Regions from separate parts of the Cytobacillus sp. T106 genome, predicted to be linked through region 1. Evidence: riboswitches for the same ligand, from Rfam matches in the RefSeq annotation. Region 1 holds a riboswitch; each other region holds the start of a gene.

Region 1 (4,153 bases):
GTCTTCGCTGTCCTCAAGGATAAGAATATCGATGAACGGATTGGCGCCACTCTTGAAGCAGAATCAGGCTCCAATGATCCGATGGCTGTCTTCCTGACAGTCGCCATGATTGAATTGATCACCCTTCCGGAAGCAAGCATCTGGTCCTTGATCGGAACCTTTTTCCTCCAGATGAGCATTGGCCTCCTGTTTGGACTGATCTTCGGCAGATTGGCCGTGTTTGCCCTTAACCGCATCAATCTTGATTCAGGCGGCCTCTATCCTGTCTTTGCCACAGCCTTTGCACTTTTAACATATGGAATTACAGCCTTTGCGAGCGGAAGCGGCCTTCTTGCCGTCTATATCGCTGCCATTATCATCGGAAACATGGAACTTGCCTACAAGCACACCATCTTCCGCTTTTCTGAAGGATTTGCCTGGATGATGCAGATCATGATGTTTGTGATTCTCGGCCTGCTGGTGTTCCCTTCCGAGCTGTTCAGCCTGGATATATTCCTGAAAGGCATCGCCATTTCTGCAATCCTTATATTGATTGCAAGACCTGCAGCCGTCTTCTTGTCCACTATCAGGATGGGATATAAAACGAACGAACTCATTTTCCTTTCCTGGGCCGGACTTAAGGGAGCCGTACCAATCGTATTGGCCACCTTCCCTCTTCTTGCAGGAGTTGAGGGAAGCCAGCAGATCTTCAATGTCGTCTTCTTCGTCGTCCTGACCAGCTGCCTCATTCAAGGCTCAACGATTACAGCACTCGCAGCGAGACTCAAGCTGACCGGACCGAAAAAAACGACGCCTATGCATTCGCTTGAGCTTGTGTCCATCGGAAAGGCCGATGCAGAAATGATTGAATACGAAATGGAGGATGATGCCCAGATCATCGGGCAGACCCTGATTGATATCCCGTTTCCTAAAGGTGCGCTTGTGAATGCCATCATCCGCAATGATGAACTGATTACCCCGGCCGGCAGCACCATCATCCTTCCAGGGGATGTGCTGTATATCCTCGCCAGCCGCAAGAGCAAACCGCAGCTCAAGAAGCTTCTTCTGCAGAAAAAAATAGAAGAAGCGGCCGAACCGACTGCGTAGTACTTCCCGCGGTTCACCCGTTCCATCAAAAAACACCGTCCTTCATCCGGACGGTGTTTTGCTTTCCCTATTATCAGGTTAACTCCCTGTTTTTCTTTTTCTCAGATTCACCGACGATGACTGCACAAGCGGCATCGCCTGTAATATTGACGGCTGTTCTCGTCATATCAAGAAGCCTGTCGATCCCTATGATCAGGGCGATCCCTTCAACAGGAAGGTTAACAGACTGAAGGACCATCGCCAGCATGATCAGGCCGACACCCGGCACGCCTGCTGTTCCGATGCTCGCAAGCACAGCTGTCAGAACGACTGTCACCAGCTGGGTGAACGTCAGATCAAGGCCATATACCTGCGCGATAAAGATGGTGGCCACACCTTGCATGATCGCTGTTCCATCCATATTGATCGTGGCGCCAAGCGGCTGAACGAAGCTGCTCACCGATTCAGGGACCTTCAAGTTCTTCTGGGCCACATTCATGGAAACCGGAAGTGTGGCATTACTGCTCGATGTACTGAAGGCCACGCTCATTGCAGGGGCAAAGCCCTTGAAGAATTCAAATGGATTACGCTTTGCCAGAAAGTATACTGATGACCCGTAAGTCACAAGTGTATGGACGATCAGCGCTGCAAGGACCACACCCATGTACAGCCCCATCGCTTTAATCGCATCTACTCCCTGAGTGCCGACTGCCGATACGATCAGGCCGAAGGTTCCATACGGAGCAAAACGCATGATCAGGTTCACAAGATACATCATCAGTTCATTCCCCTGGTCAAACAGCTTCAGGACCCCTCTGGTTTTCTCGCCAAGCATGGTTAGTGCAAAACCGATGAAAACAGAAAAGGTAATGATCTGCAGCATGTTTCCTTCTGTAAATGCCTTAATCGGGTTTGTCGGAATGATATTCAGCAAGGTGTCTGATACTGGCGGCGCCTCCTCCGCCTGGAACTCCGCGCCGGTAGTATCAAAAGTTCCTACAGTTCCCGGCTGGAATATATAGGCGAATGCGATCCCTATGATCAAAGCCATACAGGTAGTCGCCAAAAAGTAAGAAATTGTCTTCAAGCCAATCCTTCCAAGCTTCTTCGGATCGCCGAGACCGGCGGTGCCAAGCGTGATGGAGAAGAAAACAATCGGCACAACGAGCATGTTGATCAAGTTGAGGAATATTTTCCCCAGCGGAGTGAACAGGTAGGTGTTCAGTGTTTCAAATAAATCCGGGGAATATAAGTTCAATAATAAGCCGACAATGCCCCCCGCAATCAGAGCGATGATAATCTTTGTTGATAGTTTCATCATGCAAGCCTCCTTAATCGAATTTTTAGCATAAAAAAACACAGAGGGCGAGACCTCTGTGTTTGAACGCAGACTTGTCCTCTCAATAACGCTTACGAGGTTAGCTGTCGGATTCGGGCTTTGAGAGTGCCCTACCTGTAAAGGATTCACCCCGAGGCATGTGTATGCCGGTTGGATCCCCCGCTCTTTAAAAGATTAAGCGCATCTTTCGATAAATTTTTTTTAATTTTACTCTATGAACCTAGCTTCTGTAAATATTTAAATACTGGAACTGTACTTTAGCCTCACAGAAAAACAAAATAAATGACTGCCGCCAGGATAATTCTGTAAATGGCGAACGGCACCAGCTTGATTCTGTTGATGAGCGCCAGGAAAAAACGGATTGAGGCCAGGGCGAACACAAAGGCACTGATGAAGCCGACAATGAAGAATGGGATGGCATCAGGCGTGAAATACTCCCAATTTTTCAAGAGCGACAGCCCGCTCGCTCCAAGCATAACAGGCACCGCCATAATAAAGGTAAAGTCAGAGGCTGCCCTATGGCTGAGTCCAAGCAGCACCCCGCCCGAGATTGTGGAGCCTGACCGTGAAAAGCCCGGCCATAAAGCGATGCATTGGAACAATCCAATGAGGATTGCCTGCCGGTAAGTGATCTTGTCCACTGTCTCAATGGCCGGCTTCCTCTTTGAATAATAATCAGCTGCAATCATAAGCAATGCTCCAGCCACAAGGCCGATTACCACTGTATTGACAGAGAACAGATACTTATCTATATAATCCTCGAACAGAAGCCCAAGAACCGCAGCAGGCAGCAGGCCTGCCATCACCTGCGTAAGCTTCAGCCTCGGTCCATCCGATTGTTCCTTCCCCCCTTTACCCAGCCCGAGGAGCTGGATAAACCGGTCCTTGAACACAATCACCACCGCAAGGATCGACCCAAGCTGAATGACAACCTTGAATGTATTGGCTACTTCCTTCGAGAAAAGCTCTTTGGATTTTAATAGAATATCGTCCACTATAATCATATGGCCCGTAGACGAAACGGGCGCGAACTCAGTGAGACCTTCAACAATGCCCAATATCAGGGCAACAATCATCTCTTTCATCATTTTCCTCCAGAACAAAACAGCTGCCCCGCATGCAAAAGCTTCTAATATGAGCTCTCACTCGGCGGAGCAGTCCTGCCATCTATTTATTTATCTTTCTCTTTATCATCTTCCATGATGCCTTTTGTTGCCTTTTTGAATTCACGAAGCGTATTGCCGGCTGCCCTGCCAAGCTCAGGAAGCTTTTGCGGACCAAATATTAGCAGCGCAACAAAAACGATGATCATGATTTCCCCAAATCCTAAATTCCTCATCTCTGCACCTCTTTTTTCAGATTAATTTTTATCCATCACTAACAGAGGAGGAGATAAAAAACTTAGAATGAAAAAAGACCGGCGTAAGCAGGAACCTCAATTTTTCCAGCATGATATCCATCCGGAAATATCTTCTATAAAGCAGCATGCCGGCCGGCGCTGCCAATAATGGAAGATACGGGGCTGTTCCCAGGAGCTTCCCTTTTCGCTCAAAAGGTTTTTCTTTCGAAAAAGCCTTGCCCTCCTCCAGTACAATCATTTCAAAACGCTTGTCATCGCCTGAAAGCAGGCTCGAGAAAGGGTCATGACCTAGTCCCCATAAACTATAAACACTGATTGCAAATAGGAAAAGGAGATTCATTCCCGCCATAGTGTCTTCCCTTTCAGTTTGATAGAATTATCATACTTCG
Region 2 (4,153 bases), on a different contig from region 1:
ATTCTAAAATGAAAAAAGTAAAAAAACTGGCTGCTTCAGCGCTTGTCATCCTTGGCATTCTGACATTCAGCCAGGGCACTGCATCTGCTGAAGAGTTTTATACGATCAAAAAAGGGGACACTCTCTATAGCATTGCCAGGCAATATGGCAGTACAGTCGGACAGCTGAAGCATCTCAATAAATTAAAGGGCGATTTGATCTATGCAGGCAGCAGATTGGAGGTTCCCGGAAAGATTACAGTGAAGAAAGGAGACACACTCTGGAGACTCGGACAAAAATACGGTCTCAGTGTCGCTGAACTCAAGAAAATAAACGGACTGAGGAGCGACCTGATCCTAATAGGGCAGAATCTGTCAGTCAATAAAGGCAGTATTGCTTCATATGATGCTGAAAAGGTGAAATTGTCCGTTTCCCCCAAGAAAGGTTACACATTTCATGCAGAAGAGCCGCGCCGCTTCCTTTTGGAATATGGGAAGAATAGCCGGTATTTTGCCAGGGTGGAAGTTCTTGACGGAAAATCAGCAATGGATGAAGTAAAGAAAAATTCTCTGGAATATCTTAGGACGATTGGCAAGCCTGAAGAAATGAAACCAGTACAGCTTCCATTTTATAGAGACAGTATGATGGTGCTGCACGCACATAACAAAACTGACCAGGCAAACATCATTGTCAAAAATGTAGACGGGAAGCTGCTTCGATTCACCATTCATTATGTGAACCAGGAGGAATCAGAAGAGGTTTACGGGACAATGATCTCGATTCTCGGAAGCGTGAAAGCAAACTGAAAATGAAAAAGGGAGGGGATCCAGCGGTCCCCTCCCTTGCCATTCCCCATGATTATTTCCAGACTTCTTCGGCAATGTTTGCTTAAATGAAAGTAGAATGGCTAGGTAGAAAATAGAGAGCTTCAGCAAGCTCTCTATCAGTACAAGTCTATAGGGTGTTATGCTTTATTTTGAAAACAGCTTCAGCAGCGGATGCTTATTTTTGTCCTTCACCTTGATTTCCTCCATCACTATCCGGTCCTGATGCTCAGAAATCCATTCTTCCATTTCTTTTTTATCTTTGCATTGCGTATAGTAGGTTTCTCCGCCTTTTCCAACTGCATTAATGACATATCGGCAAGTGTTTCCCATAAATCCTCCCGTTGCTGTGGTGTTTAAAAGGTATAATGCATGCATTCCATCATGGTTTCTCCTATTCTCAGATCCTCTTGTTTTATACAAAAACAGAGGAGGAGAAACCGGATTTTTAAGTCATGATTTCCAATAATAAATCCTGTTCTGCCTTATCTTACTCACGAACTTAATGGCTGTCAACGGAAAATAAAAAAGAAATAAAAAAAGAAATAAACGGGTTGAAAACATGTTGATGTCTTTGTAGAATAGAGGATTCACTCATTTTTTTGCAGAATGCTGAAAGTCAGATAAAAAAAGGGATATGCAGAAATTTGCTTATACGGAAAGTTGGAAGTAAAATTATTTCAACACCTGAAAAATGAATCGGCTTAATCTCATATTGAGAGCGGAGGAACCAATTTTTGGGGCTAATCCTGCAGGAAGCAGGAGGGATGAGAATGATCTTTCGCCATCCTGCCCGTCAGCTAACTTCGTCGGCTAAAGCGAGTGAGGTCATTTTAGACCGCCTAATGAGCAGCACCCTTGCATCCAAATTTGCAGAAGCTGCCTGGAGCCAGGATAGGTCTTTTTGTGCTGTATATTATCTGCGTACGTTTTAGAGCGGCTGTTTTCAGGGAAGAAAGGGAATGTGGCTGTTTAGGCATTTTCATTGCCAAGGGACAGTTTGTGCCCAATAATCCCAAGGGAACCATTAAGCCGGATTGAATGCTGCAGGTGTTCACTGATAAGAAGAAGGAGAATCAGCTGTAATGAATATCGCGTTTTTTTTATTGCCTAAAAATGAACTGGTTTTTGTCTACGACCATTGGACAATGAGGCAAGCCATGGAAAAAATGGAGTATCACCGTTATACAACCTTTCCGATATTAAATAAAGAAGGAAAGTATGTAGGTTCCTTGTCAGAAGGAGACTTGTTATGGAAGCTCAAAAGCATGGGCAGGGTCGACTTTAATGAGATCCAGGGAGTGATGCTGAAGGATGTGCCGCTTCATAGATCATATGAGCCAGTGCTAGTTAGCAGTGAGATGGAAGAAATCATTAATTCATCACTAAATCAGAATTTTGTCCCTGTTACGGACGACAGCGGCGTATTCATAGGATTGATCCGAAGAAGGGAAATTATCGATTATCTGGCAGGCAGCTTCAAAGAAAGGGACTTGTCTGTTCCCGGGGAGCAGAGCAAGACAACATAAGCAGCCGCTTTTATTTAGAAAAAAAGTCCATACAATTTTGTATGGACTTTTTGGCGCAGCAGGGGTTAGGGGAGGATTGATACAGGGATTGCATTGTTCCGTTGGAAAATGGCATCAATTTTAGGGGGAAGACTTTAAAATGAAGGGTGAGCATTACATCTAGAAGCTGCTTCGCCCGACTTTTAAAGAGATTACATCAAAATTAAGGACGATCATTCCGGATACCTTCACAATCATGCCTGATATGCCTATAATCGGGCCTGTTTAGGCAATAATCTTTCCATATCTGCCATAATTCATGCCGGTTTCCGCATTAATATTCTTAATCCCATATAGTTACAAAAGACTATACAAAGCAGCGGTGAAGATGCTGCATATGAAGCAGTAAGATTCATGGGCGTACCCGGCTCTTATCCTTTAAATAGCTTTTGTGCTCTTAATAATGATAGTTGTCGGAAGATATTGGGCTTTTTCATAGGAATACCAGCGGTTGCTGTGCCTTTTCCTGTCTTCCTCTGATAGACATGCTTCTTCTATCACTCTCTCGATTTTAAAACCTTGGCTGACCAGCGCATTGATATAGGTGCTTACCTTATACTGCTGCATAAAAGCAGGCGTATTCCACCCCTCATGGTTATAAATGCCTTCTTCGTGATAAGGCTTATCGATAATAATGGAGGAATCTTTGCTCCTGATTCTGCTGAAAAAGGGATGTTCCCAGCTGAAAATGAAAGTGCCGCCAGGCTTTAAATACCTGTGGATATTACCCAGCGTTTCCTCGAGGCTCGTTGTCCAGCCGAGAGCATAGATGGAATAGACAATATCAAAATATTGATTAGGGAGCCCCGGATCATTCTCCATAGGGGATTCAAAAAGTCTTACTGGCGCTGCAGCACCGCCGAGCACCTGCTGTGCCGTATGGATCTGCTTCGGCAACAAATCAATGCCCCAAAGCTCGGCCGCACCCCGCCTGTCCATATAGAGAAGAGAATGCCCGCTGCCGCAGCCGATATCCAGCACCTTTTTCCCGGCAGGGTCGCCAAGCAGGTTCAGTTCATCTTCTACAGGGGCCAGGGGACCATACTCAGGGAGCGGATTTCGGCCAAAAAAGCGCTCTGCTGAAAGGTTCCAGCTTTCTTTGTTTTTCTCTAGAATTTCTGTTTTCATAAGTATCATCCTTTATCCAATTATAAAATGGCTCTCATGCTGACCTGAGGAACCTCTATCAATATTCGGTGCACTTCCAATATTCTCCTTTAAATCTTAGGGAAAATTAGTCTATTCGCTTTGTTTAAGCAAGATTTTCAGCAGTGTCATAGAGATGGCGAGTAATGGAAAGCAGCAGATGTAACCAGGAAAGCAACCTGGGATGATGCCATGTCAAGAAGACTGCCAGCCGGACTGACTAGTCAGGAGAAAAGGAAGTATTCGCTTTTGTGAAGGCGGCAATAAGGAAGAAACGCCTGAATGACACTCAGCTGATCATGCTAAAACAGATGTTTATTAAAGAAGCTCTAAAAACAATATTTCCATATCAGAAACAATGATTAAAACAGCAGCCAGAGCGCGATCAAGTATAACCCCTGGAAATACAATTCAGAGCAAACAAGCGTATTTTAACTATCGGCCATATCAGAGTTTTCCTTATCACTCATTTTCTATTATTAGTGTAAGAAATTCTGCAGAAATCAAAAATCAGCCCCGGCTGTATTTTTATACGGCTCAAGACTGATTTTATTAGTAAAGTAAAGCTCATAATCTGGACAGCTGAACTGGATTAGCAGTTAGCAGTCCTTCCCTTTAGACAGATGCAGGGGAGGA
Region 3 (4,153 bases), on a different contig from region 1:
ATATAAATAATAAGCAATATGAATGGAGCAAGGGCAAAGAACCAGACCGTAGATGCTTTCCAATTCTTCATTTTTTCAGAAACCCAATCAATGAACCATATACTAAGAATAGCGATCAGAGGACCGCGGAATAGCATGATTAAAATAATGCCTGCTATAATAATCACAATTTTGTACTTTTCCCAGTTATTAAGTATTCTCTGTCCTATCTGATACTTGTTCCAAAGAAATTGCTTAAGGGAAACTAGGACTATGTAAATTAAAACAAGGATGATATAGGCAGCCGGCAGCAGGAGGCTAAATGTTATAGCCCCTTTTTCATCTGCGTCTGTGGACATAACAGTCAAAAATAGGACCAAAAAGATGGTAAGTGGCAAAGAAATGAAAAACAGTATGCCTGTTGCTGAGATTATTCTCCCAATCAGCGATTTAATATTAGATTCCTCCCCGCTCTCAATCTATCTTTTATTTTAATCAATTGGAGTCTCGTAATCACCAATTTTTTACAGAAAAAGAGCTAAGGGGCCAGACCCCCTGGCTCTTTTTGAGACTGGGCCAAGGGGTCTGACCCCCCGGCCCCACATCTTCAAAACTTCATCTGATACCTCTTAAGCTCCCAGTCGTGCACTGTGTTCCGGTATTCCTTCCACTCAGCTCTTTTTAGAGAAATGAACTTCCTGAAAATGTGATCGCCGAGAATTTTTCTTGCGAGAGGGCTGTCTGCCAATAAATCGAGTGCTGTTTCCAGATTGTCCGGTAAGTGGCTGATCCGGAGTAATTCTCTTTTGGATTCGGGCATGCTGTATATGTCTTCATTAATGGGATCGGCAGGCCTTTGCTTTAATCGGATTCCTTCCAGCCCTGCTTCTGCAATCACCGAAAAAGCCAGGTAAGGGTTTGCACATGGATCGGGATGGCGTGCTTCCACTCTGGTTGCGGCTCCCCGTGATGAGGGAATTCTGATCAGGGTCGACCGGTTGCATGTGGACCAGGCCATATAGCAAGGCGCTTCAAACCCCGGGACAAGCCTCTTATAGGAATTGACTGTCGGATTGGTGATGGCTGTAAGAGTCGCAATGTTTTTCATCAGGCCGTTTATGAAATAATAAGTATCTTCCGAGAGTCCGTTTGGATCATTTTCGTTAAAAAATACATTCTGCCCGTCTTTAAACAGTGAAATATTCACATGCATGCCGGAACCGTTCAATCCCTGGACTGGCTTCGGCATGAAGGAGGCGTGCAAGTTGAAGTTTTTGGCGATATTTTTCACGATCCATTTATATGTGGTGGCATTGTCGGCTGATGCCAGGGCATCCATGAACTTAAAGTTAATTTCATGCTGGCCCATTGCGACCTCATGGTGGGAGGCCTCAATCTTGAATCCCATGGCCTTTAAGGTCCGGTAGATTTCCAGGCGGACTTTTTCACCCAGGTCATGGGCCGGTTCGAAATATCCTCCGCTATCCTGAGGAACTGTCGTAGGATTGCCACTCTCATCCATCCCAAATAAAAAGAATTCCAGTTCCGGACCGATGCTGATTGAATAATCATAGCTTGCCGCTTTCTCGACCGTCCTCTTCAGTACATTGCGGGGGTCACCCTCGAATGGGGTGCCATCAGGATTGGCCACGCTGCACAAAAGCCTGGCTTCACTATATCCTTCTTCTATCGACCATGGAATGACGGAAAAAGTGTTTATGTCCGGCTTAAGGTATAAGTCTGATTGGTTGATAGGGCTGAAACCTTGTATGGAGGAGCCATCGAACATGATTTTCCCCTCTAAGGCATCGTCCAGCTGATCAAAGGTAATGGTCACATGCTTAAGGACTCCTTCTAAATCAACAAATTGAAGATGAAGAAGTTCTATATGATATTTTTTCTGGGCTTCTTTTATTTTAATATAATTTTTGTTTTGCTCTGATACCTGAGTCATCGGCACGATCCCCTTTTACTAAAATTAAAAAAGCTGCGGAGAGTATTCTCCGCAGCTTAGGCACAGGTAAACAAACGTGTGCTTGTATGGCAACGATCACTCTCTTAAACAACGCTTACGGAGTTAGCTGTCGGATTAGGAAGGTAAGAGTCTCCCTGCCATTCATGGCTTCACCCCAAGACTGCAGCATGCAGTCAAAAGTTGGTTCCCCCGCTCAATAAGATTCAGCGTTTCAGTGCTATATAATTGTAATCAGGCTGGATGGATATCGCTCCTCTCTCCTGCAACGCTTACGAAGTTAGCTGACGGGTTCGGAAGGCAGAAGTCCCCCGGCCTTTCGGCTTCACCCCATAATTATTCTGGAATAATCAGTTGGGTCCTCCGTTCTGTATGGATTCAGCGGATCAGGTCAGAATTAGGATTTATGATAATCTCCACTCGCATAAAGGAAAAACCCGGAAAATAAGAAATTAGGATTGAATTTCTTTAGAAAAATCCACTTTTCTCGAAAATGCTCTCTTTTTTAAAGAAATACAACTTTTTTACTCAAGGCATTTTTCCAGGTTTCTATCGAGCACAAACACTTCCATGCGTTCTCCCATTTTGGTGCTGATGTCACTGTGGCTTGAAAGGACTTTGCATTTGGTATGTTTTTCGACTATCTCCTCAATGTTCGTGCTGTACATTTCTCTTAGAACCTGCCGCATCTTTTTGACAAGCTGCCTGCCGGTTTCATGTTCAACCAGGTGCTTTTCTTCCACAGTCAGGACACCTTTGAATCTGGCAATGACCATATCCTCCACAATATATGTCCTGGTCTCCTGCGGCCCGCGGCCGATCAGCTCCCTTTGCAGCTTGATGAATGCTTCACTTAATTCAGCCTCTAATCGTCGTTTAGAAGATTGCAATTCCAGTTCCTCCCTGAGATTTTCAAAGTTATAGCGAATTTCAAGGTTTATGTTAGTGAGAGGCACTGCTAAAGTCAATAAAAATATGAATTTCAAAAAACATCGAAAAACAGCTAATTAGTCAGCATTTAAGAGAAAAACTAAAGAAAAATCCTCAATATCAAAAAAAACAGCCAAATATGGCATTTTTTTAAGATTTACATTTTCCTTGAGCAGGAGTACGATTGCTTTCGTAAACAGCAATCAAACAACTCAATATTCGGCCTAGTCTCGGAAACGAGAACGGAGGAACCAATCAACTGGGGTTAATTCTGCTATTGCAGAAGGGATGAGATTCAAACTCTTTCGCCATCCTACCCGTCAGCTAACTTCGTCGGCTAAAGCGAAGGAGGTCATAGAGACCGCCTTTTCAGGGGGCCCATTTTTGTTGTGTCAAACAACGGACAGGGCAGCTTGAGTGATAAGAAGGTCTTTTTATTATGCCTATCTTGAAAAAGTGAACATGGAAGACAGAACACATAGAGGGCTGATGCCAGCCGGCTGGGTGTTAAGTAGACCAATGGGTGCTTTTTCTCCAAATGAACAAGAGATTTTTCTATGCAGTTTTTTGCATCTGGACAAAGATGCGGATGATCTGTGCTCTTGGATTCATATTGGGGGAGAAGTAATCATTGGTCTCTTTTTGTATTCAGAATATGGTTTTTATTTCCAGTATTTCAGCTGAGAACAAACGCTTTCACAACTTTTCAGGCATGATAATGCTTTTTGATGATCTCTGAGCAACGAGTAAATCAGGGCTTTAAAAAAGAAGGGAGGTAACTGTGTTGACACTGCCTCAAACAGAGGATGCCATACTTGTCTGCATTCCAAATGAAGAAGTGCTCCTGCGGGTACAAAGCCATTTGAGCGATTCGCATTCATGCTGCCTTGTTTCATCTGATCCTCAAGTGATCAGAGCTTTAAAAAGCAGGGGCCATCAGCGTGTGGTGGAGTTCGGCCTCAAAGATGAGTACTTGATTCTCCAGGGACGGTTCAGGAAGGTGATTGTCTTTGAAAGTGAGATTGCAGAAACATGCACCCTGCTGAAGGTCATCAGGAACAGCACTTGTGCACCTATCATTGTCGATGCCACGGTTCATGGCTATCCAATGCGCCTTTATTGCGCATATGGAGCAAAATATGTGGTGTATTCCAAAAGCAGCAATATTTCATGTCTATTAAGTTAGAAATCAGGAGGTTATCAAAATGTCGGACATTATCATGGTCAGCCTTTTCATCATCCTGCCGGCTTTAATGCTCGGACTTGCCAGTT

Evidence for each region. A riboswitch is a leader RNA that binds a small molecule or an ion and turns the genes downstream of it on or off. The one in region 1 is predicted to bind cyclic di-AMP.
Region 2: another riboswitch for cyclic di-AMP. It lies ahead of ABU165_RS17015 (CBS domain-containing protein); the one in region 1 lies ahead of ABU165_RS19760 (dicarboxylate/amino acid:cation symporter).
Region 3: another riboswitch for cyclic di-AMP. It lies ahead of glnA (type I glutamate--ammonia ligase); the one in region 1 lies ahead of ABU165_RS19760 (dicarboxylate/amino acid:cation symporter).

Annotation. Positions count from the first base shown of each region.
Region 1 is NZ_JBEUMK010000013.1:14,551-18,703, reverse strand. Features, by position in the region: gene ABU165_RS19765 (potassium/proton antiporter) at 1-1,086, shown strand, start outside; gene ABU165_RS19760 (dicarboxylate/amino acid:cation symporter) at 1,160-2,383, opposite strand; cyclic di-AMP (ydaO/yuaA leader) riboswitch at 2,458-2,595, opposite strand; gene ABU165_RS19755 (undecaprenyl-diphosphate phosphatase) at 2,668-3,489, opposite strand; gene ABU165_RS19750 (twin-arginine translocase TatA/TatE family subunit) at 3,576-3,743, opposite strand; gene ABU165_RS19745 (hypothetical protein) at 3,772-4,113, opposite strand.
Region 2 is NZ_JBEUMK010000010.1:23,444-27,596, forward strand. Features, by position in the region: gene ABU165_RS17005 (LysM peptidoglycan-binding domain-containing protein) at 9-785, shown strand; gene ABU165_RS17010 (hypothetical protein) at 951-1,136, opposite strand; cyclic di-AMP (ydaO/yuaA leader) riboswitch at 1,495-1,633, shown strand; gene ABU165_RS17015 (CBS domain-containing protein) at 1,889-2,332, shown strand; gene ABU165_RS17020 (class I SAM-dependent methyltransferase) at 2,750-3,499, opposite strand; gene ABU165_RS17025 (DUF3231 family protein) at 4,117-4,153, opposite strand, start outside.
Region 3 is NZ_JBEUMK010000002.1:1,520-5,672, forward strand. Features, by position in the region: gene glnA (type I glutamate--ammonia ligase) at 587-1,933, opposite strand; cyclic di-AMP (ydaO/yuaA leader) riboswitch at 2,030-2,173, opposite strand; cyclic di-AMP (ydaO/yuaA leader) riboswitch at 2,206-2,345, opposite strand; gene ABU165_RS04335 (Na-translocating system protein MpsC family protein) at 2,476-2,880, opposite strand; cyclic di-AMP (ydaO/yuaA leader) riboswitch at 3,093-3,235, shown strand; gene ABU165_RS04340 (hypothetical protein) at 3,666-4,067, shown strand; gene ABU165_RS25160 (hypothetical protein) at 4,087-4,153, shown strand, end outside.